Regions from separate parts of the Citrobacter sp. U14242 genome, predicted to be linked through region 1. Evidence: predicted binding sites of a transcription regulator. Region 1 holds the regulator's gene; each other region holds the start of a gene.
The links. The regulator Fur, encoded in region 1, represses iron uptake genes when iron is present. The targets are predictions, from matches to a motif close to ATAATAATGAGAACNACTATCAA.

Region 1 (6,097 bases):
AACCCGTTTACAACCAGCTACCAGTTCTACGGCGCCCGCGATAAGGTTGATGACCGCACGGTTAACGACATTTATGATGGCACGGCCTGGCTGCAGGCACTGACCTTCGGCTACAAAGTGGCAGAAGTCGTGGATCTGCGACTGGAAGGGACCTGGGTTAAAGCTGACGGGCAGCAGGGCTACTTCCTGCAGCGTATGACTCCGACCTATGCGTCTTCAAACGGTCGTCTGGACGTTTGGTGGGATAACCGTTCTGACTTCAACGCCAACGGCGAAAAAGCGGTCTTCTTCGGTGCGATGTATGACCTGAAGAACTGGAACCTGCCAGGCTGGGCTGTGGGTGCCTCCTATGTTTACGCATGGGATGCTAAACCGGCTACCTGGCAGCTCAACCCGGATGCGTACTACGACAAAAATCGTACTATCGAAGAGTCGTCTTACAGCCTGGATGCGGTCTATACCCTGCAGGACGGCCGTGCGAAGGGCACTATGTTTAAACTGCACTTCACCCAGTACGACAACCATTCAGATATTCCGAGCTGGGGCGGTGGTTACGGTAACATCTTCCAGGATGAGCGTGACGTGAAATTCATCGTTATTGCTCCGTTCACCATCTTCTAATGCCGACGGCGGCAGGCCGCAAGCCTGCCGTTTTGTTGAGGAGTGTGTTATGAAAAAGCTGATACTCATCGCCGTCATGGCATCAGGGCTGGTTGCCTGCGCGCAATCACCAGCGCCGAAAGAAGATAGCCATCTTAAGGAAGCTTACAGCGCTTGTATCAATACTGCGCAGGGCTCGCCGGAGAAAATCGAGGCCTGTCAGAGCGTGTTAAACGTGCTGAAGAAAGAAAAACAGCATCAGCAGTTTGCCAATGAAGAAAGCGTGCGCGTACTGGATTACCAGCAGTGTATCCAGGCAACGCGTACGGGTAACGATCAGGCCGTTTCGGCCGATTGCGACAAGGTCTGGCAGGAAATTCGCAGCAAGAACGCTGTGAAATAAGGCCTCTTTTCCTTTAAGGGCCGGAGCGCAAGAACGGCTCCGGCCTGATCGTTATTTCATCCTATCTACTCGCAATGCAGTCAAATTGTACGCAGTTGCCGGGGAACATCTCCAGAACTGGTCGCCCTTCGTCAGACGGAAAAAAATGAACGTCGCTAAAATCAGCAATGGCGTATTTTGCACCATAAGAAAGTAGTGACTTACCGCCAATCCCTACACAAAAAGTACCTGCGCGAACGGCTGATGTAACCCCACTGGCTGAATCTTCAAAGACCAGAGCTGTCTCTGCGGGGATCTTAAGACGTTGTATGGCTAACAAATAAGGGTCTGGCCAGGGTTTACCTCGTTCAACATCATCACGCTCTACAATTACGGAAATCGCGCCGTGTGCATCAAGTAAATCAATAACGCGGTTAATTTTATATCGCCAACCGCTTGTCACAATTCCGATGGTGATACCTGCCTGAGCCAGTGCGGCGATCAGTGCTGAAATGCCTGCAATAGGTTGATATTCAGCATTATTTTCTGCATCAATAATGTATTGCTGCACTTTTTCACGATCGCTAAGCGATAAATCACTGAATAAAGCGCGTAGAGTGTGTGGTCCAGGTTGGCCGTGGATATGATTAACGATATCGGCAGTGCTGATTGTACGCCCGTACATTTGAGCTGCTTCACTCCAGGCTCGTTCAATAACACTGTTCGAATCGATCAATACGCCGTCCATATCAAAAAGAACAGCGGCAATATTTTGCTTCGCGCCAGACATTTTTCCTCCAACATTGAGTTACCTGATTGCCGTACATTTGCGGCTTTTTATGGATAATGTCGTCAGAAGTGAGGTCTGTATAATGCTGTTTTTTCCCGCGTAGATGAGAGAATGGAATGGAAACCAGACGATTACAGGCGTTCGTTACTTTGGCTGAACTGGGGAGTTATCGTAGCGCAGCCGAGGTTCTCTGCATAACGCAACCTGCGTTGACCAAACAGATCCAGTCGTTGGAACAGACGTTTGGCTTCAATCTTTTTATTCGTGGCCGTCATGGTGCGGTACTCACTGAGCAGGGGGCCTTGCTCTATTCGAGAGCCTGTGAACTGCTTAAAGGCTATGACGACTTCCTGAATTATGCCTATGACATACAGCATGGATCTGTGGGGGAGCTGGCTGTGGGATTTGGTTTGTCAACGTTTAGCCTGGTTCCAACATGGATTAAGGATTTTTGCGAAAGCTACCCTCAAGTACGGTTTTCGCTGAAAGATATTCCTTCAAGCGTTCAGAGTGGAATGCTGCTGGATGGAAGACTCCATATTGCTTTTCTTCGACTACCAGTAACCCCCGCACTTGCGTATCGGGTCATTAAACAAGAACGCATTGTGCTGGCTACGCCCATGGATGGACAAATGGATGTGTACAGTGCGCTCAATTGCTATTCAGTATTGCAGGTTAATCCCCTGCGAGAGCCGTGTCTGGCGGAACAGTCGCGCATTTTTTTATCGCAAAAGAATATTCAGGCTTCACCGGTAACGGTTGCAGATGATATCCATACCTTACTGGCGCTGATTGCTGGGGGCAATGGTGTCGCGTTTTTGCCTGAGAGTGTTAATAACTTCCTGCCTGTAGGGGTGAGACTGATTGAATTGAGTGATTCACCAGCCATGTGGAATATTGGAATCGCATGGAATCCAGAATTCTCACATCCTCTACGAGACCTATTTTTACAGGTGATGATGCGTAAAAAGGGGATATTTGCGTTGTAGCAAGATAGAAAAAAGCCAACCGTAAGGTTGGCTTTTCAGAAAGCATCACATTATTTGGCGTCGTGCGCATGATCGTCTTCGCGGCAATCGCCTTCAGCGCAGTGACCATACAGATAGAGGCTATGGTTAGTTAAACGAATACCATGTTTAGCCGCAATCTCACGTTGACGCGCTTCGATGGAGTCATCGCTGAACTCGACCACTTTGCCGCAGTCAAGGCAAATCAGGTGATCGTGATGATGTTGCTGGGTCAGTTCGAAGACGGATTTACCCCCTTCAAAATTATGGCGGGTCACGATTCCGGCATCATCAAATTGGTTCAGCACGCGATACACGGTCGCCAGACCAATTTCTTCACCCATGTCGATCAGGCGTTTGTATAAGTCTTCCGCACTGACGTGATGGTTATCCGGTTCCTGAAGAACTTCCAGAATCTTTAAACGAGGAAGCGTTACTTTCAGGCCAGCCTTCTTTAATGCGGTATTGTTGTCAGTCATGCGGAATCTGTCCTGTAGCTAAACGGTTCACTTCATTAACAGAAGTGACAGAAATTGCACTTGAGATAATGCGTATCATTATAGAACTGCCATGCCCAAATGAAAACTGCAAGTCTCTGGCAAATATTGTTAATCAAAACGTGGTATCACCGACAAACACACTGTGCAATACCCGATTGGCATCCAGCCATTGTACAGGGTCAGGCGAAAAAGTTACAAATTTGTAGCAATTATTTTGATTGGTTTTATCTATTGATGCGGCGCAGATGAATATCTACGCCGCACGAAATCAGGCATTGATGATTTCGTCGAGGTGCAGCTCTTCAGCGATCTGCTTAACCCATTTTTCTACGCGTTCAGCGGTCAGTTCCGGCTGGCGATCTTCATCGATAGCCAGACCCACAAAGTGGTCGTCATCTGCCAGACCTTTGGACGCTTCAAAATGGTAACCCGCCGTTGGCCAGTGGCCGACGATGGTAGCGCCGCGCGGCTCAATGATGTCGCGGATGGTGCCTAACGCATCACAGAAATATTCTGCGTAATCTTCCTGGTCGCCACAGCCGAACAATGCCACCAGTTTACCGTTAAAATCAATGTCTTCGAGAGTAGGGAAGAAGTCATCCCAGTCGCACTGCGCTTCACCGTAGTACCAGGTTGGGATGCCGAGCAGCAGAATGTCATACCCTTCCAGGTCTTCTTTGCTGCTTTTTGCAATGTCATGTACATCGGCAACGTCTTTACCAAGCTGCTTTTGAATCATTTTTGCGATATTTTCGGTATTACCGGTGTCGCTGCCGAAAAAGATGCCAGTGATTGCCATGAGTAAAATAACCTCTTGAAACTTATTGAAATGGTGGTGGCGCATTGCCCACGGATAAGGGCAATCATAGCAGAACAGTCCGGCATGCGGAAACAGCAAACATGCGGGACTGCACTCTGTGCTACACGATTTATGATTTAGAGCAGAAATTCAGACTAAGCCTGACCGCGCAATGCGGTGAGTTGGTTCATCAGCATCTCTTCGATGAGTTCACTGCGACTCATGCTGCGCGCTTCCGCCAATTCATTCAGAGCGTCAACGGCATCCGCGTTCAGTTTCAGTTCGACACGCTTGAGTCCACGAACTTTGTCGCGTTTAAGCTGATTACGTTTATTAATACGTAACTGTTCATCACGCGAAAGCGGATTGGTTTTGGGTCGTCCCGGGCGACGCTCCTGCGCGAACAGATCTAATGTCGTACGGTCCGTTTGTTCTTTGGCCATGATCTTGGTGACTTCGGGGAAACAATCAGCCAGGCGTCTGCCCGGATGGATAGCGCGCCATAATACATCAGCAGGGGAGGCGCGCCAACGCCCACGCGCGTAATCGCGCGCGGACGCTGAGTTTTTAATCAGTTAACCTTCTCACTCAGATAACGACGGATAGCGCGCAGCACGGCATCTGGTTTTTCTGCATGTACCCAATGGCCTGCACCGGCAATAACGTGTGCGCGGGCCAGCGGAAACTGGGCCAGTAATTGCTCGCGATACGCTTCAGTCACATAAGGTGAATTACCGCCGGGGATAAACAACGCCGGGTGTTCCCAGGCGGGTAGGGTTTCCCATCCCACGATATGGGGATACTGCTCCCACAACACCGGGACGTTAAAGCGCCACTCGCCCTCGACAAAAGACTTCAGCAGAAACTGGATCACGCCTTCTTCTTGCAAATGCTGACGCATGACGCTCGCGGCCTGCTGGCGCGAGGAGGCCTGGGCATCTGTTACCGCGTTAATGGCGGCAAAAATCTCATCGTGGCGGCGTACGTGATAGTCAACCGGGGCGATATCGATAGCCACAAGCTGGTCGATCCGTTCCGGTGCGAGAGCAGTGAGCGCCATGACGGCTTTGCCCCCCATGGAGTGCCCAATAAAGGTCGCTTTTTCGATGTGTTGCTCATCGAGAGTATCCAACAGATCCTGCGCCATTGCTGGATAATCCATCTCTGGTGAGCGGGGAGAGAGGCCATGATTTCGCATATCGACCTGGATGATATCGTGATCAACGACCAGATCGCGCGCCAGTATGCCCAGGTTATCCAGACTGCCAAACAGACCGTGAACCAGGACGATGGGAGAATTATTGTGCGGGTTTTGCGCAGATTGCGCTCGGATATTCAATTTCATGGCAAAGTTCTTTTTTTCACACTCACGGGTTAGGGTATCATGTTGACCATTCTGCCACATGGCTGCAACAACTACGGTTACTCCGAGTTTTGCTGGTCACCAGGCTTGACGCTATCCGCTGTCAGGATTTGCCTTTACACTACAGCGTGTAAAGTCCTGACAACTTGTATTCAGCCAAACATTGCACTGGATTAAGATGAAAACGATTGAAGTTGATGATGAACTCTATAGCTATATTGCCAGCCACACCAAGCATATTGGCGAGAGCGCATCCGACATTTTACGGCGTATGTTGAAGTTTTCCGCCGCATCACAGCCTGTCACTCCGGTAGTAAAAGAAGTCCGCGCCGTGCAACCTGTCGTGGAAGCCAAGCCGGTCAACCCCGCGAAAGACAAAGTGCGCGCCATGCGTGAACTGCTGCTTTCCGATGAGTATGCGGAACAGAAAAAAGCAGTGAATCGCTTTATGCTGGTGCTGTCTACACTTTACTCACTGGATCAACACGCGTTTGCACAAGCAACAGAATCGTTGCATGGCCGCACGCGCGTCTACTTCGCAGCGGATGAACAGACGTTGCTGAAAAATGGTAATCAAACCAAACCAAAACACGTGCCAGGCACGCCATATTGGGTGATCACCAACACGAATACCGGCCGTAAATGCAGCATGGTTG
Region 2 (6,097 bases), on a different contig from region 1:
GGCGGACTGGGGAGTTTGGTGGCTGAAGTTTTGGCTGGAGCAGGGGCAGGCACGAGGCTGAAACGTTTGGGGATCCCGGATGGTGAGTATGCGGTGGCGGCCGATCGTGGCTGGATGCGTCAGTACCACGGTTTTGACGCACAGGCGATTGCAACACAGGCACGCGAAATGCTTTGAATGCTACTCTGTGGCCAGAGTCATAACGTGGCTATCTGAAAACCGCCACCGCACACGGTATGTCCGGGCGTGTGTCAGCAGGAGCAGTTGCTGTTTCTGAACACTGACAATTTGATATTGCAAAAACCCGGTGTTTGCCTGCTGTAAAGCTGGGGTCGCTTTGAAGGCGCTCTCTTTGGCGGAAAAAGCCAGTGTGAGCGCCTGCTCAAAGGGCAATCCACTCTCTGCTATCCATGCTTTTTCTTCATCTGTCACTATGCTGCTTGCCAGTTCCGCAGCGACCTGCGGCGAAAAAATGGCTTCAATGTCCAGCCCGACGGGGTGGCGTGAGACAACCGCCAGCGCCGTGTTTTCGCAATGACTGATACTGCCAAACAGGCCTTGCGGCCACAGGGGGCGTCGCTGCTCGCCGATGCCGGGCACCGTTTTGCTGCCATATTCACGCAGGGCATGCACGGCGGCAATACGTCCTGCCAGGTGTTCTGCTTTACGTTTACGTGCGCCAGCGGTTAGCTGGGCATGGTGAGGGAGCCAGAGCAGATCGTGTTCGTGAAAGCTGTTGGGATCAAATTCGATGCTCTGCAGCGAATAGCCTGCGAAAGGGATTGATGTGTGTATTGTACGCATGATTTTGTATCGTTTCCCTCTCCCCACCATGAGGAGAGGGAACAACGCTATCAGAAGTGTGTATTCACGCTCATGAACCACGTACGACCCGGTTCGTTATAGGTGTACGCGCCAGCGCCCGCCATATAATTTCCGGTCACGATATCGCCAGTGGTTTGCGCATTACCTTCACGCCACAGACGTTTGTCAAAGACGTTATCCACACCGCCGGTCAGACTGACGTTTTTGGTCACATCCCAGGTCGCGCTCAGGCCGACGATGCTGTACGGACTCACTTCTTGTGCCGAGCTGCCGGTCACCGGTTTACCCTGATAATCGTATTTCTTCGGTTGCTGCTTGCCGTACCAGGTAAAGGTGGATTGCAGTGACAGATCTTCACGAGCCTGCCAGCTCAATGTGGAGTTCAGCGTGTACTCAGGAATAATCGACAGACGCTCGCCAGTCTCTTTATTCTTGCTTTGCAACATGTAGGTGATGTTGTTGGTCCAGGTAACGGTCTCGCTAACCGGTACGTTCAACGTTCCTTCCAGGCCTTCTACCACCGCTTTAGGAATGTTTTCCCACTGATAGATATCGGTGTAGGTTGTTGTGGTCTTGCCCGTTGTTGCGTTTTTCTTGCTGATAGAGGTTCTGTCAAACGGTACCGTACCCGCTTCAATCTTGTTACGGTAATCGTTGCGGAACCAGGTGACGCCAGCCAGCCAGCCGTCGCGTTTGAACTCAAGGCCAATCTCTTTGTTGATGCTGGTTTCAGCTTTCAGGTCATCGTTACCCATCATGTAGCAGCCAATACCGCTGGCAGAACCGGTGGCATAGCAGCCCTGGCCTTTACTGTACAGAATGTAATTTGGGTTGAGTTGGTACAAGCTTGGTGCTTTATAGGCGCGTGCGATGCCCATTTTCAGCGTAAAGTCGTCGCCCAAACCTTGAGACAGGTTTAATGACGGGCTCCAGTTGTCGCCTACAATGCTGTGGTGATCGAAACGCAGGCCCGGCGTCAGCATGGTGCTGTCGGTCAGCTCCATATTGTTTTCGGCAAACAGGGAGAAGATCTCGGCTTTCGAATATGGGCTGCGATCGGTGCTACTGTAGCCTGGAATATTACCGCCCATAAAGGTCTGCGAGTTAGACAGCATGTCCTTCATGCGCTGCTGGTTCCATTCAGTACCCAGCGTCAGGTTTTGATTGACCAGCAGATCCAACGGAATGCTGATCTCACTGTGCAGCATGACGTCATTCAGGTCGGCATCGACATATTTTTGGGAAGCCGTCGGGTCGAAGATCCCCTCGGTTCCACCGGCCAGACCTTCCGGCGTGCGAGAGTTACGCGTGTGTTCGTACTGCACCCAGTTGCTGGTGGTGACACCATTATCCCAGCCGCCGTTCCAGGTCAGCGAGTAGTTCTGACGGTACAGACGGTTAGTTTCTTTACCGTAGTTATCTTTCACCAACTGGTTAGTGTTGGTATTTTGCGTGTCACCCGCGTACAGGTTGCCCTGGCGGCTATAACCCGCTTCCAGTTCCAGTGACTGCAGTGGGGCGAAATCCCAACGCACAATACCGTTGATGTCTTTGTTGATCACCCCTTCGCGACCGGCCGGTAAGGTATTGGAATACGTACCTGTACGTTCTGACTGATGGCCCTGGTTGATATCCCAGGCATCGGCCTGGGTTTTATCGAGGTTACCGTACAGACGGAAGCTGAAATCTCCGCCCATTGGACCATTCAGGCTAAAGTTGGTGCGTTTGGTTGAACCTTCGTCTTTGTGCTCCGGCGCGTTGAAATAGGTATCCCATGAACCGTGCCATTCACTGCTGCCTTTTTTGGTGATGATATTCACCACACCACCTGCCGCGCCGTTGCCGTAGCGTGCTGCTGCTGGGCCGCGCAGGACTTCAATGCGTTCAATCATTTCTGGTGGTACCCAGGCGGTATCACCGCGGGTATCACGCTCACCACGCCACCCCTGGCGCACAGAGTTGCGGCTGGTGACCGGCTTGCCGTCGATCAAAATCAGGGTATTTTCTGGGCCCATACCGCGAATATCAATCTGCCGGTTGTTACCGCGCTGACCACTGGTTGAGTTACCGGTCAGGTTCACACCTGGCATGGTACGGATGATTTCCGAGACGTCGCGAGCCGGAGGGTTCTTACGGATTTCATCTGCGGTGATGGTTGAAACGCCTGGCGCCTGCAGGTTCTGCTGAGCGGCGGTGACGACGATGGTGTCTTCATGAGAGACGGCGGCGCTATCGGTTTTATCTTCTGCCATTGCGGGCAGTGCTACCCCGTAAATCCCTAAATTGACCAATAAGGCCAGTGAATGAATCTTGTTGTTCATTGTATGTCCTGCTTTCTTTTAGCCACGAGTACCCGTGTGCCGTTTTGGGCACCAGGCCTGATGTCGCCCGCATCTGCGTAAACCCTCCGTTCCAGAAAAAGTACGCAGCGCCAGGTCGGTTTATAAGTGGTGAAAAACTGTGCGCGCTTCCCACAGCGCGTCAATACGCTATTGCAAATGCAAATAGTTATCAATAATATTATCAATATATTTCACGCAAATATATAAAATTTCACAATAAACATGGGGTTATGACGGTGACGGCGTTAATGATGGGAAGCGAGGCGTGGTGGCAGTCTAAAAATGGCCCGGAATGGGAGCGTGAAGACAACGGAGATTACCGCGTAACGTTCTGGTGGCGTGACCCACAGGGCACCGAAAAAGAGTCAGCCATTCGCCGGGTGTGGGTTTACATCACGGGCGTTACCGATCATCATCAAAATGCCGTACCCCAGTCGATGCGACGTATTGATGGAACGAATGTTTGGTGCTGGAGCATTTCCCTGAGCGCTAACTGGCGCGGCAGTTACTGTTTTATCCCCTCCGATCGAAACGATATTTTTGCCTCACTGGCACCGGGTGAAACGCCCGATCGTACTGTGCTACGCGAAGGCTGGCGGCAACTGCTGCCACAGGCTATTGCGGATCCTCTCAATACTCAAAGCTGGAAAGGGGGGCGGGGGCATGCGGTGTCCGCACTGGAGATGCCAGATGCTCCCGTACAGCCGGGATGGGATCGCCCTGAAAATCCTGATTCGCCCGCAGTATGCCTGCAATGGCACAGCGACCGGTTGGGTAATACGCGCCGGGTGTGGATTTTCACCACCGGTGAAGCCAACCCGGAAGAACGTCCCCTGGCTATTCTGCTGGACGGACAATTTTGGGCAGACAGTATGCCGGTCTGGCCTGCACTCACCTCACTCACTCATCGTGGCCAGCTTCCACCCGCGGTATATCTCCTGATTGATGCCATTGACACGCCGCATCGCAGCCATGAGTTGCCGTGTAACCCTGATTTTTGGCTGGCCGTTCAGCAGGAATTATTGCCGTTGGTGAAGACCACGACGCCATTCAGCGACGACCCGCAGCGCACGGTAGTTGCCGGGCAAAGTTTTGGCGGTTTGGCTTCGCTGTATGCTGGACTGAACTGGCCAGATCGTTTTGGCTGCGTACTTAGTCAGTCCGGATCTTATTGGTGGCCGCATCGCGGTGGTCATCAGGATGGCGTGATTATTGAACAACTGAAGGCCGGAACGGTAGGCGTTCAGGGTCTACGTATTGTGCTGGAGGCCGGGACCCGCGAGCCGATTATTTTTCGTGCTAATCAGGCGCTATTCGCCCAATTTCCCTCTGCACCACAGTCTATTTTCTGGCGTCAGGTTGAGGGTGGACATGATGCGCTTTGCTGGCGCGGCGGCTTAATGCAAGGGCTGATGACGCTCTGGCAACCGCTCACTGACACGCTTTAACCGGACGATGTTCCACGACAGGAGTTGAGTATGGAATTCAGTAACCCCTTCGATAACCCGCAGGGACAGTTTTACATTCTGCAAAACCCACAACGTCAATTCAGCCTCTGGCCTCAGCAGTGTTCACTTCCTGCTGGCTGGACGGTTGTGTGCGAACCGCAGTCGCAGGAACTCTGCCAGCAATGGCTGGATGCGAACTGGACCACGCTGATGCCAGCGAACTATGTCGATGTACAGGAGGCGCAATGACCCAGCGCTTACCCTTAGTTGCGGCCCAGCCAGGGATCTGGATGGCAGAAAAGCTCTCCACATTGCCCTCGGCGTGGAGCGTTGCACACTATGTCGAATTAACCGGTGAACTGAATGCACCACTGCTGGCAAAGGCGGTCGTGGCCGGTCTGGAACATGCGGATACCCTGCGGATGCAGTTCACTGAGGATAACGGTGAAATCTGGCAATGGGTTGATCCTACGCTCACCTTTGCTGAACCTGACATACTCGATTTGCGTGATGAATCCAGTCCGCACGAGGCGGCACGCGCGTTGATGCGGGCGGATCTGCAACAGGATCTTCGCGTTGACGGCGGTAAGCCGCTGGTCTTCCATCTGCTCATTCAGGTGGGAGATAAACGCTGGTACTGGTATCAGCGCTATCATCACTTACTGGTTGATGGCTTTAGTTTCCCGGCGATTACCCGCCAGATTGCTGCAATTTACACAGCGTGGCTGCGCGATGAATCCACGCCAGCCTCGCCATTTACGCCGTTTGCCGAGGTCGTGGAAGAGTATCAACAGTATCGTCAAAGCGATGCCTGGCAACGTGATAGCGCATTCTGGGCTGAACAACGCCAACAACTGCCGCCGCCGGCTTCATTGTCGAACAAACCGCTGCCGGGTCGCTCAGCCAGCGCGGATATTATTCGTATGAAGTTAACCGCGCCTGAAGGGTCATTTCGCCAGCTTGCGTCACGTATGCCAGATGTTCAGCGTGCGGATCTGGCACTGGCGCTGGTAGCATTATGGCTCGGTCGTTTATGTAGCCGAATGGACTATGCCGCCGGGTTTATCTTTATGCGCCGCATGGGATCAGCGGCGCTTACCGCTACCGGACCGGTGTTAAATGTCCTGCCCTTTGCTGTGAGACTTGATGCAGCAGAAAGTCTCCCTGCGCTTGCTCAACGGCTGGCTGGCCAGATGAAGAAAATGCGCCGACACCAGCGCTATGATGCCGAACAAATTGTCCGTGACAGCGGGCGTGCAGCCGGGGCTGAACCGTTGTTTGGCCCGGTGCTGAACGTGAAGATCTTTGACTATCAGTTGAATATTCCCGGCGTGCAGGCACAAACGCATACGCTGGCAACGGGGCCGGTTAACGATCTGGAGCTGGCGCTGTTCCCGGATGAAAATGGCGGGTTGAGCATTGAAATTCTGGCGAATAAGCAGCGATATGGCGCCGCTACGTTGGCACAGCATGCTTCGCGTT
Region 3 (6,097 bases), on a different contig from region 1:
GCTGAACTCCCTGAAGCACTGCCGCAAGTTAAGCACATCCAGATCGGCGTGCGGGACTTTCTCCCCACTGAGGCAGCGCTTTTTGATATTGTCGTAATACTTATAAACCGCAGAGTTAAGATCGCTACAACGCCGCTGTGCGTCAAAGAGCCCGGGCGTTTCATTCAGCTCCACCATAGTCATCCGCTTGACTGTGGAGTGGATAAAATCGATATATTCGTGATTGACTCGCCAATACCATACCGGAGTAATCGAATTCATCAGGGCAGAAAAATGATCTTCTCCCTCTTCTTTACTTAGCATTTCCGGCTGGTGCTGTGCGTTAACATCTTCTGCATAACGGTTTTTATTTGCACTACGCATTAGCAAAAGTACCCCGCAGGTAAGCAATAGCAGGGTAATAACAGAATAAAATATACTGTTCATAGCAGGCTCCATTTTTTTTGATTTTAAAATTACCCCATGCTATTGTCAACGCGGCCTACCTTATTAAAAACATCATATTATTGGCAGCAAAGGATATTTCAACATGCTTCCCGAGCATCTTGTTCCCTCTCGTTTTCATTTATCTGCACCCCCAAATAATACAAACACCACAGAAAATAGTGAAAATTTGACTCAGGGAAAGATAACGCTAAGTGATTACGAATCAGAAGTTTTGATTAGCTCCGCAACTACCGGTCAGTCCCGGAATATGTTATTTGAAGAGTGCGATCGTCATTTAAAAGAGCGTCTTTTCCGCGCGGCAAAAATTGAGTCATTTACTCGTCTGCTCAATTCATTACAGGCGGAAGGTGACATTAACGCCCAGGAATTAAGTAAAATTCTGGCCCAAAAAACAGCCATGATAAATGAACAAGGCAACAAAATTTGGCTTAATTTAATTACTCGCGAAACCAACGATCCTATTTTTTATTCTCTGGAAGAGAAATAAAATGAAAGATGTTGAAGATAATAATGTTTATTTGGCTTTAGATAACCACAAAAGTGATGAGTTTGTCTTAAAACAAAATCTGTCTGTGTTGATAGCCAATAAAAACGCGACGCTGGAAAGCCTTGCTCAAGAGATGGTTTCTATACCCGCCGCGCTGGTGCGGATGAAATGGCAAAATCGTCATGAAATCTACGCCCTGCAAGCCAAAGAAGAGATTTACGGTGCCACTATCGAGGCCATCATCGCTCAGCAGCCAGAATTACGGGACAAAATCATGGCCCGTCTGGAAAGCACATACCAGCATCTGCTTGCGCGTGAAACAGCCACATTGCGCCTGACCCGTAAGCTATCCGAAGGGAACTATGAGCCCACAAAAATCACTACGGTTGCGTTGGACGAGAACAGATAAGGCAAAAGACGTACAGGGGAGTAATAGCAGGAGAAGCTTGCCGGGTAAGGTCAACCTGTACCCGGCAACAAGAGTTATTTGGCTTTCACGGTCTCTTCACCGACCAAACCAATCTTCAGGTAGCCCGCCTGATGCAACGTATCCATAACCTTCATCATGGTTTCGTAGTCAACGGTTTTATCTGCCCGGAAGAAGATAGTGGTGTCTTTCTTGCCTTCAGTTAGCGCGTTTAGCTCGTTAATCATCGTCTCATCGGTTACCTGATCGTTACCAATAAACATGGTGTTATCGGCTTTTACTGACAGGTAAACCGGTTTTTCCGGACGCGGTTGCGGCGTACTGGTAGATGCGGGGAGATTCACCTTCACATCCACGGTTGCCAGTGGCGCTGCCACCATAAAGATGATCAACAATACCAACATGACGTCGATAAACGGCGTCACGTTGATGTCATGCATTTCACCGTTATCATCCAGGTTTTCATTAAAGCTCATTGCCATGGAACATTACCCTACACGTAATTTCTGCGCAGCACGTACCGGGTGTGCAGACGCGCTTGCACTCAGGTCCAGGTCACGACTTTGCAGCAACAGCACCTGCGCCGCGACATCGCCCAGCATCGCTTTATAGCTGCCAATCTGACGAGCAAAAATGTTGTAGATAACAACAGCAGGAATTGCCGCAACCAGACCGATCGCGGTCGCTAACAGTGCTTCTGCAATACCTGGAGCAACAACAGCCAGGTTGGTGGTTTGGGTTTGTGCGATACCGATGAAGCTATTCATGATGCCCCATACTGTACCAAACAACCCGACAAATGGAGAGATAGCCCCGATGGTTGCCAGGTATCCATTACCCCGCCCCATCTGACGACCAACTGCGGCAACGCGACGTTCCAGACGGAAACCGGTACGCTCTTTGATCCCTTCGTTGTCATCACTGCCTTCTGACAGTTCCAGTTCATTCTGCGCTTCATTAATCAGCAGAGAACCCAGGCTTTTGGCATCGAATCCAGCGGCAATCTCACTTGCCTGATCTAAAGAGCGGGCATCTGCCAGCATCTGCTGTTCACGATTAAGACGGCGCTTCTGCGTAAAGAACTCAAGGCTCTTACTAAAGAAGATAGCCCAGGTGATCACTGACGCCAAAATCAGCCCAATCATCACGCACTTAACCACGATATCGGCGTGCTGATACATACCCCAGACGGAAAGGTCCGTCTGCATCAAATTATTACCCACTCTGTATCTCCAGGACGCAAATCACAAAATCTGAGCGTAATCATATCAAAACGACGTCGAATTGATAGTCGTTCTCATTACTATTTACATAGTGCCGCACCTTTGGTTTCTTTTCCTTGCGCTCACGCAGTAAAAAAGTCCCCCGAAATCGATTTGAGAATATTTTGTACTTTATGGCTATTCTGCAGGACGCGGCAGATGAGATTCATGCTAGTTTAGACATCCAGACGTATAAAAATAGGTAATACAACATGGCAGATAAGCAGCTTGAGACCAAACTCGTTCACGCCGGGCGTAGTAAAAAATACACGCTGGGTTCGGTAAATAGCGTGATCCAGCGCGCGTCTTCACTGGTATTCGACACCGTTGCGGCGAAAAAACAGGCGACGCATAACCGCGCAAACGGTGCCCTTTTCTATGGACGTCGCGGCACGCTGACGCATTTCTCACTGCAGGAAGCGATGTGTGAACTGGAAGGCGGAGCGGGCTGCGCCCTGTTCCCTTGCGGTGCAGCAGCCGTTGCCAACACCATCCTTGCCTTTGTTGAACAAGGCGATCATGTGCTGATGACAAACACCGCCTATGAACCCAGCCAGGATTTCTGCACTAAGATACTGGGCAAGCTTGGCGTGACAACCGGCTGGTTCGATCCGCTGGTCGGCGCGGATATTGTGAAGCATATACAGCCGAACACTAAAGTTGTTTTTCTTGAGTCTCCAGGTTCTGTCACCATGGAAGTTCATGATGTTCCAGCTATTGTTGCCGCAGTCAGAAGCGTTGTGCCGGACGCTATCATCATGATTGATAACACCTGGGCTGCGGGCGTGTTGTTCAACGCGCTGGATTTCGGTATCGATATCTCAATTCAGGCCGGGACGAAATATCTGATTGGTCATTCTGACGGCATGGTTGGGACAGCGGTATCCAATGCCCGTTGCTGGGATCAACTGCGTGAAAATGCCTATCTGATGGGACAAATGCTGGATGCCGATACCGCCTATATGACCAGCCGCGGATTGCGGACGTTAAGCGTTCGCCTTCGCCAACACCATGAAAGCAGTTTAAAAGTCGCCGAGTGGCTGGCTGACCATCCGCAGGTTGCCCGCGTGAATCACCCGGCACTTCCCGGCAGCAAGGGACACGAATTCTGGAAACGCGACTTTACCGGTAGCAGCGGTCTGTTCTCATTTGTTCTGCATAAGAAGCTAAATAATGAAGAACTGTCTGCGTACCTGGATCACTTCAGCCTGTTCAGCATGGCCTATTCCTGGGGCGGTTTTGAATCGCTGATTCTGGCTAACCAACCGGAACACATCGCGGCAATTCGTCCGGAAGGTAAAGTGGACTTCAGCGGAACGCTCATCCGTTTACACATCGGTTTAGAAAATGTTGACGATCTGATTGCCGATTTAGCCGCAGGATTTACCCGAATCGAGTAACATTGCCGCAGATGGACATATATGCAGACACTTCTGGTGGAAAAGTCTGCAATTGTTGCGTCCGGGATCAAGGCATCCCGGACAATTCAGGAGTACAATCCACCTATAAACGCTGTTCCACAGGAAAGTCCATGGTAGTCATTCAAGATATTATCTCCGCGCTCTGGCAACATGATTTTGCCGCGCTGGCGGACCCACACGTCGTGAGCGTGGTGTACTTTGTGATGTTCGCCACGCTGTTTTTAGAAAATGGCCTGCTGCCCGCCTCCTTTTTGCCCGGTGACAGCCTGCTATTACTGGCAGGAGCGCTGATTGCTCAGGACGTGATGAGCTTTTTACCTACCATAGCGATTCTGACTGCCGCTGCCAGCCTCGGTTGCTGGCTGAGCTACATTCAGGGGCGCTGGCTGGGCAATACACGAACAGTGAAAGGCTGGCTGGCACAATTACCTGAAAAATATCATCAGCGTGCTACCTGTATGTTTGACCAACACGGGTTGATGGCACTACTCGCCGGACGTTTCCTGGCGTTTGTACGCACCTTGCTGCCGACCATGGCGGGGATTTCAGGGCTGCCTAACCGTCGTTTCCAGTTTTTTAACTGGCTGAGCGGCCTGCTGTGGGTCACGGTGGTCACCAGTTTCGGCTATGCGCTCAGCATGATCCCGTTTGTTAAACGCCACGAAGATCAGGTAATGACCTTTTTAATGATCCTGCCAATCGCCCTGCTAACTGCAGGTCTGCTGGGAACGCTGTTCGTGGTGATTAAAAAAAAATACTGTAGCGCCTGAGCTGCGTCCGTAGGCCGGGTCCCCTCCCGGCATTTCGCCTTATGGCGCGCAGCTTTAAGGCCTACAGTAAACCTGTCTGACCGACAAGAGATCAACTCCCCTGCATCATCCTAATTCTGGCTGCATCTTCCCCTGGCGTGACGCCAAAGTAACGTTTGAACTCCCGACTAAACTGCGATGCACTCTCATAACCCACGCGCATTGCCGCCGCACTCGCTTTCATCCCATCATGAATCATCATCATCCGCGCTTTATGCAATCGATAGCTCTTCAGATACTGCAATGGTGAAGTACTGGTCACCGATTTAAAATTATGATGGAACGCCGACACGCTCATATTGGCCTCTGCCGCTAATTGCTCAACATTGAGATTTTCGGTGTACTTGGTTTCAATTCGCTTCAGCACACGGCTTATCAAACTGAAATGTGTCTGGCGACTGACCAGCGCCAGTAAGGCTCCTCCACGTGGCCCGGTCAGCACGTGGTAGAGGATCTCACGAATAATCTGTTTTCCCAGAATACGTGCATCCAATGGCCGCTCCATCACATCCAGCAGACGTTCCGCTGCACAAAGAATTTCATCGGATAGCGTCGCCGAATTAATCCCGCTTGCCGCCATTGCGGGCTGGAACAGCTCATCCTCCCCAATATCCATCAGCAATTCCTGCAATTGCAGGATATCGACGTTCAGGCGGATACCCGCCAACGGAACGTCCGGTGTCGCATAAGTTTCACATTCAAAGGGTAAAGGTACTGTTAGCAGTAAATATTCGTTGGCGTCATAGCGAAAGACACGCTCGTTGATATAACCAATTTTATGTCCTGAAAAGAGAAATATGATGCCAGGCTGATACATCACTGGTGTGCGCCCCCCTGGTTCAGAGCCATACAGTAAGCGAATATCAGGCAGCAGATCATTTAATTTATTCTCATTATTTTTCAGCTGATTAATTTTATCTGTCAGCAGGAGACAGATCTCATCACGGTTCATAGGGCACCATTTCATCATTGATTTGCAACCTTGATATAGTGCGCACTTTTATCTCTTTTCTCCAGTAGTCTGTAGAAATGGGCAAGACATCGGCAGAAATGAGCATTGAGAGGAACGCTTCTGACGACCACAATGTTCACCATCAGGCAGACACTCGCCTGCCCTCTTTTTTACCCACACAAGGTAACGAGCAATGAACAACTTTAATCTCCATACCCCAACCCGCATTCTGTTTGGTAAAGGCGCGATTGCAGAACTGCGCGACCAAATCCCCCAGGATGCTCGCGTACTG
Region 4 (6,097 bases), on a different contig from region 1:
AGAGCGTGTTAAGTGTCCCAACCACCACTTCTTTTGCCATCGCACCGGTGAACAGACCGACGGTTGCCTGCCAGTTATCTTCGTGAACGCCGATCGGTTTAAACACTGGCGTAATGACGCGGCTGACGGAGGCCAGAGCAGAATCGTTAATGTTGTCGACGATTTTTCCGCTCAGCGAGAAGCTGTTGAATGCGCTGAGGAAAATGCTAACGATGATAATGACTTTACCGGCACGCAGGACAAAGCCTTTCAGACGCTGCCAGGTCTGAATGATCAGACTCTTAACGTGCGGCACGTGGTACACCGGCAGTTCCATCACGAACGGCGTTGCTTCACCACGCATGATGGTGTGCTTGAGCATCAGGCCGGTCAACACCGCCATAACGATACCCAGCACGTACAGTGAGAAGACCGCCAGCGCACCATTCTGACCAAAGAATGCAGCGGCGAAGACGGCAAAAATTGCCAGACGTGCGCCACAGGACATAAACGGCGCCATCATGATGGTCATCAGACGCTCACGCGGGGCGTCCAGTGTACGTGCGCCCATCACTGACGGTACGTTACAGCCAAAGCCTACAATCAGCGGTACAAATGATTTCCCCGGCAGTCCCAGCGCCTGCATCAGACGGTCCATAACAAACGCAGCACGTGCCATGTAGCCGGAGTCTTCGAGGAAGGAGAGGAACAAATACATCATGCCGATTTGCGGAACCAGCGGCAGGACGGTGTTAATCCCGCCGCCAAGACCCTGCGCCAGGAAGATGGTTAACCAGTCCGGGAAGTGCAGCGTATAACCAATCCACTGAATACCATGAATAAAGAGCGCTACAGAGCCGACATCAAATAACGGCTGCAGTGCGCCACCAATGTTGATGGCAAGCAGGAACATCAGGTACATCACGAACAGGAAAATCGGCAGGCCGAGGAAACGGTTAAGAACGATTTTATCGACCGCAGTGGTGAAACGGCTGGGTTCTGCGGTCAGGGTGTTACTGACGGTATCGCAGATAGCGGCAATGCACTGATAACGCGCATCGGCAATATGCAGCGCCGGATCGTCCATCGTTTCGCTCAGACGAGCAACGGCAGCATCCAGATTTTGCGCGGCATCACCGGCGTAAGCGCGGCTGTAGATATCGCCTTCCAGCATCTGCAGGCCCAGCCAGCGGCGCTGTTTCAGTGGCATGTCTTTGGCCATTGCATCGGCGAGGGAATCCGCTTCCTGCAACAACGGCTGGGCATAATGGACCAGCTCGACGGTGTTGTTTTCCTTGTAGCGATCAATCGCCAGCTTCAGCGCTTCAATGCCTCGCGCACGGGTGGAAACCAGTGGCACCACCGGGCAGCCAAGACGGGCAGAAAGGGCGTCGATATCGATACGGATTTGCTGCTTCTCCGCAATGTCCAGCATGTTCAGCGCGACGATGCAGGGGATGCCCAATTCCAGCAGTTGTAACGTCAGGTAGAGGTTGCGCTCAAGGTTGGAAGCGTCGACCACGTTGATCAAGAGATCCGCGTCGCCGCTTAAAATATAGTGGCAGGCAATCTGCTCATCGAGAGAGGTTTGAGATGAGATTGTCGTCAAAGAATAGGTGCCGGGTAAATCGACCAGCGTGACCTGATGGTCTGTGGTCGCGAAATGACCTTCTTTACGCTCGACGGTTACGCCCGCCCAGTTACCCACACGCTGGCGTGCACCGGTGAGTTGGTTGAATAAGGTTGTCTTGCCGGAATTAGGATTACCAATTAAACCAATGGTTAGTTTTTTCATTTTTATAGACTCACTGTATTAACAGGAAACCGCTTCCACTTCTAATAACGCCAGATCCTTCTTACGCAATACCAGACTTACGCGACGCGTTTCAATATGAATAGGATCGCCGAGCGGGGCGACGCGAACCACATTGAAGGACGACCCGGGCAGCATGCCGAGGGATAACAGTTTCTGTCGATAAGCCGGGCTGATTTCACGAGCAAAACCGGTAATTTTCCACGCACTGTCAGGAGTGAATTGCATAGGGACCTACTTATATCTCGCTAACTGGATGATTACCTCATGGGGCGGAAAGGCGGCATGAGACCAGATGATTAGCCAACGAAGGAAAGAGTAAATAATCAACAAAACAATGATAATGAGAATGGTTTCTATCATCAATAGAATAAGTGTGACGGAATGTGGAATTAGATAATAATTTGCGTCAATTTTGATATGCCTCAACATTTATTCTGGTTTGGAATAGATTATTTGGGGCCGTAATTATTGACATTCTTAATGTTTAATTAAGGTTTCATCTGTTAATGAAGTGATAAATATATTGTGAAAAAAACGGGAAATAGATTAAATATGCCGGATGGCGATGTTTAAGCGCCTTATCCGACATACACATTAATTACGACAACCTGGCCGGATAAGGTGTTTATACCGTTATCCGGCACAAGATTACTACTTAACGTTTTTTACCCATTGCCGCCGCCAGCGCATCCATCATCGCGCTGTTGCCAGCAGGCTGCGCGTCACGACCGCGTGGTTTTGCGGCTTTCGGAGCCGGGCGGTTGCCCTGATTACGATCGTTGCCGCCGCCGCGGCGGGCATTGGTTTCACCCGGCTGTTCGTCCAGGCGCATGGTCAGCGCGATACGCTTACGTGGCAGGTCCACTTCCAGCACTTTCACCTTCACAATGTCGCCCGCTTTCACCACGGTGTGTGGATCTTCGACGAACTTATTCGACAGCGAAGAGATATGCACCAGACCGTCCTGGTGAACGCCGATATCCACGAACGCGCCGAAGTTGGTGACGTTGGTGACAGCCCCTTCCAGAATCATTCCCGGCAGCAGATCGTTCATGGTTTCAACGCCATCAGCAAACTGCGCGGTTTTGAATTCAGGACGCGGGTCGCGACCCGGTTTTTCCAGCTCTTTGATGATGTCGGTGACGGTCGGCACCCCGAAACGCTCGTCGGTAAAGTCGGAGGCTTTTAGATTGCGCAATTCGGAGCTGTTGCCCATCAGGTCGCGCAGCGATTGCTCGGTTGCTGCCAGAATGCGTTCCACTATCGGGTAGGCTTCCGGGTGAACCGTTGAGGCATCCAGCGGGTTATCGCCATGGTTGATACGCAGGAAGCCCGCGCACTGTTCAAAGGCTTTTGGCCCCAGACGGCTGACTTTTAGCAACTGCTGACGGTTCTGGAACTGGCCGTTCTCATCACGCCAGGCGACGATGTTTTGCGCCATCATGCGCGTCAGGCCGGCAACGCGGGTCAGCAGCGGTACGGAGGCGGTATTCAGATCGACGCCGACGGCGTTCACACAGTCTTCTACTACCGCATCCAGCTTACGGGCAAGCTGGGTCTGGCTAACGTCGTGCTGATACTGGCCCACGCCGATAGATTTCGGATCAATTTTCACCAGCTCAGCCAGCGGGTCCTGCAGGCGACGGGCGATAGACACCGCACCGCGCAGCGACACGTCGAGGTCCGGGAACTCCAGCGCCGCCAGTTCAGATGCAGAGTAAACTGATGCACCTGCTTCGCTGACGATCACTTTTTGCGCCGTAACGTTCGGGAACTGTTTTTGCACATCAAGGTAGAAGCGTTCGGTTTCGCGCGACGCCGTACCGTTACCAATTGCGACCAGCTCTACGTTGTATTTCTCACATAACGCCGCAACGGCAACGGCGGCTTTGGCTGCCTGACCGGTATGCGGGTAGATAGTGTCGGTAGCGACCAGCTTGCCGGTACCGTCAACAACAGCCACTTTTACACCGGTACGCAGACCGGGATCGAGGCCCATTGTGGCGCGCAGTCCGGCCGGGGCCGCCATCAGCAGGTCGTGCAGGTTACGGGCAAAGACGTTGATGGCTTCATCTTCCGCGCGTTCGCGCACGGTACCCATCAGTTCGGTTTCGAGGTGCATCAGCACCTTAATTCGCCATGTCCAGCTGACAACGCCTTTACGCCAGCTGTCTGCCGGTGCGTTGTTCAGTCGCAGGCCAAGGTGATCCTGAATGATTTGCTCGCCATGGCTCTCTTTCGGTGGCTCATCGAACTGCGGGTCGGCATTCAGGGACAGCTGTAAAATGCCTTCGTTACGGCCGCGGAACATGGCCAGCGCACGGTGAGACGGAACGGTAGAAATCGGTTCGTGGTGGTCGAAGTAGTCGCGGAATTTTGCGCCTTCCTCTTCTTTTCCGCTCACCACGGTGGAGACCAGATGGGCATTTTTCCACAGGTAGTCACGCACTTTCGCCAGCAGCGCGGCATCTTCAGCGAAGCGTTCCATCAGGATATAACGTGCGCCGTCGAGAGCGGCTTTGGTATCTGTCACGCCGTTTTCGGCGTTGAGATATTTTGCGGCTTCCGTTTCCGGGTCGTGAGACGGTTCGTTCCACAACAGGTCTGCCAGCGGCTCCAGTCCGGCCTCAATAGCGATCTGCCCACGGGTGCGGCGTTTAGGTTTGTACGGCAGATAAAGATCTTCGAGTTCGGTCTTACTTAACGTGCCGTTGATCGCTTTTGCCAGGTCGTCGGTCAGTTTACCTTGCTCACCGATAGATTTCAGGATCGCCTGACGGCGGTCTTCCAGTTCACGCAGATACCCCAGACGGGTCTCCAGATTACGCAGTTGCGTATCATCCAGACCGCCGGTGATTTCCTTACGATAACGTGCGATAAACGGCACGGTGTTCCCTTCGTCAAGCAGGCGAACGGCAGCTTCTACCTGTTCAGCACGAGCCTGAATTTCACCGGCGATAATGCGGCAGAAAGAATCATTCATCATGGATAGCTTCGTCTATAGGATAAAAAATCAGGGGATAGTTATACGGACTGACTGGCAAAAATGCCAGTCATCTACAGGGGCTTCGGATTGTTCCGGTCTCACTTCACGTATTCAATCTCGTTCACGTACCAGCTGGCTTCACCGGCAGGAGTGTTCACCACCGCGAGATCGCCGACCTCTTTTTTCAGCAGGGCACGCGCCATGGGGGAATCGATAGAGATGTAATCCTTACGGCCAAAAATTTCATCGTAGCCAACAATGCGGAATTTGCGGATGTCGCCATCGTCGTTTTCAATCTCGACCCACGCGCCAAAGAAGACTTTGCCCTCTTGCTGCGGGGAGTAATCGACAATTTTCAGATTCTCCATGCACTTGGTCAAATAACGGACGCGACGGTCGATCTCGCGCAGGCGCTTTTTATTATACTGGTAGTCAGCATTTTCGCTGCGGTCGCCCAGACTTGCGGCCCAGGTAACCTTCCTGGTGACTTCCGGGCGCTCTTCACGCCAGAGATAATTGAGCTCTTGTTTGAGTTTTTCATACCCTTCACGGGTTATCAGGGGCGTTTTCATCTTATTGTTTTACCTTCGACTCTGTGATGATGCGCACAATTAGTATTACGTGAGCATATCAACAGAATAAATAATGTATTGCGAGAAACATTGTATACTTAAGCTGCTGTTTAATATGCTTTGTAACAATTTAGCCTGGAATTCATACCAGAATTCGCTGGTGACTCACGCGAGCTTTCTTAAGAATATACACTTAATTGTTGCGAACCTTTGGGAGTAATAACAATGCAAGAGAACTATAAGATTCTGGTGGTCGATGACGACATGCGCCTGCGTGCGCTTCTGGAACGTTATCTGACCGAGCAGGGCTTCCAGGTTCGAAGCGTCGCAAACGCTGAGCAGATGGATCGTCTGCTGACCCGTGAGTCCTTCCACTTGATGGTTCTGGATTTAATGCTGCCAGGGGAGGATGGCCTGTCAATTTGCCGCCGCCTGCGTAGTCAAAGCAACCCAATGCCGATCATTATGGTGACGGCGAAGGGCGAAGAGGTTGACCGTATCGTTGGACTGGAAATCGGTGCTGACGATTACATCCCGAAACCCTTTAACCCACGTGAACTGCTGGCGCGTATTCGCGCTGTATTGCGTCGTCAGGCGAACGAACTGCCGGGCGCGCCTTCTCAGGAAGAAGCGGTTATCGCTTTCGGTAAGTTTAAGCTGAACCTGGGGACTCGTGAAATGTTCCGCGAAGATGAGCCTATGCCGCTCACCAGTGGTGAATTTGCGGTGCTGAAAGCGCTGGTC

Region 2: the regulator Fur is predicted to act here: its motif matches at 3,324-3,346, upstream of fes (enterochelin esterase).
Region 3: the regulator Fur is predicted to act here: its motif matches at 2,646-2,668, upstream of exbB (tol-pal system-associated acyl-CoA thioesterase).
Region 4: the regulator Fur is predicted to act here: its motif matches at 2,130-2,152, upstream of feoA (ferrous iron transporter A).

The regions. Positions count from the first base shown of each region.
Region 1 is NZ_JBKGLW010000008.1:298,526-304,622, reverse strand. Features, by position in the region: gene chiP (chitoporin ChiP) at 1-621, shown strand, start outside; gene chiQ (ChiQ/YbfN family lipoprotein) at 671-1,003, shown strand; gene ACLJXE_RS15560 (HAD family hydrolase) at 1,065-1,772, opposite strand; gene ACLJXE_RS15555 (LysR family transcriptional regulator) at 1,889-2,761, shown strand; gene fur (ferric iron uptake transcriptional regulator) at 2,812-3,258, opposite strand; gene ACLJXE_RS15545 (ryhB-regulated fur leader peptide) at 3,251-3,337, opposite strand; gene fldA (flavodoxin FldA) at 3,548-4,078, opposite strand; gene ybfE (LexA regulated protein) at 4,234-4,521, opposite strand; gene ybfF (esterase) at 4,650-5,423, opposite strand; gene seqA (replication initiation negative regulator SeqA) at 5,620-6,097, shown strand, end outside.
Region 2 is NZ_JBKGLW010000003.1:79,190-85,286, reverse strand. Features, by position in the region: gene ACLJXE_RS05420 (transketolase family protein) at 1-177, shown strand, start outside; gene entD (enterobactin synthase subunit EntD) at 181-804, opposite strand; gene ACLJXE_RS05410 (TonB-dependent siderophore receptor) at 855-3,146, opposite strand; gene fes (enterochelin esterase) at 3,398-4,615, shown strand; gene ACLJXE_RS05400 (MbtH family protein) at 4,646-4,864, shown strand; gene entF (enterobactin non-ribosomal peptide synthetase EntF) at 4,861-6,097, shown strand, end outside.
Region 3 is NZ_JBKGLW010000005.1:73,132-79,228, forward strand. Features, by position in the region: gene ACLJXE_RS09600 (ESA_00282 family adhesion-associated protein) at 1-426, opposite strand, end outside; gene ACLJXE_RS09605 (hypothetical protein) at 530-934, shown strand; gene ACLJXE_RS09610 (hypothetical protein) at 936-1,343, shown strand; gene exbD (TonB system transport protein ExbD) at 1,418-1,843, opposite strand; gene exbB (tol-pal system-associated acyl-CoA thioesterase) at 1,850-2,584, opposite strand; gene metC (cystathionine beta-lyase) at 2,836-4,023, shown strand; gene yghB (DedA family general envelope maintenance protein YghB) at 4,155-4,814, shown strand; gene ACLJXE_RS09635 (AraC family transcriptional regulator N-terminal domain-containing protein) at 4,906-5,805, opposite strand; gene yqhD (alcohol dehydrogenase) at 5,999-6,097, shown strand, end outside.
Region 4 is NZ_JBKGLW010000002.1:90,252-96,348, reverse strand. Features, by position in the region: gene feoB (Fe(2+) transporter permease subunit FeoB) at 1-1,774, opposite strand, end outside; gene feoA (ferrous iron transporter A) at 1,793-2,020, opposite strand; gene ACLJXE_RS03215 (Tex family protein) at 2,451-4,781, opposite strand; gene greB (transcription elongation factor GreB) at 4,880-5,353, opposite strand; gene ompR (two-component system response regulator OmpR) at 5,579-6,097, shown strand, end outside.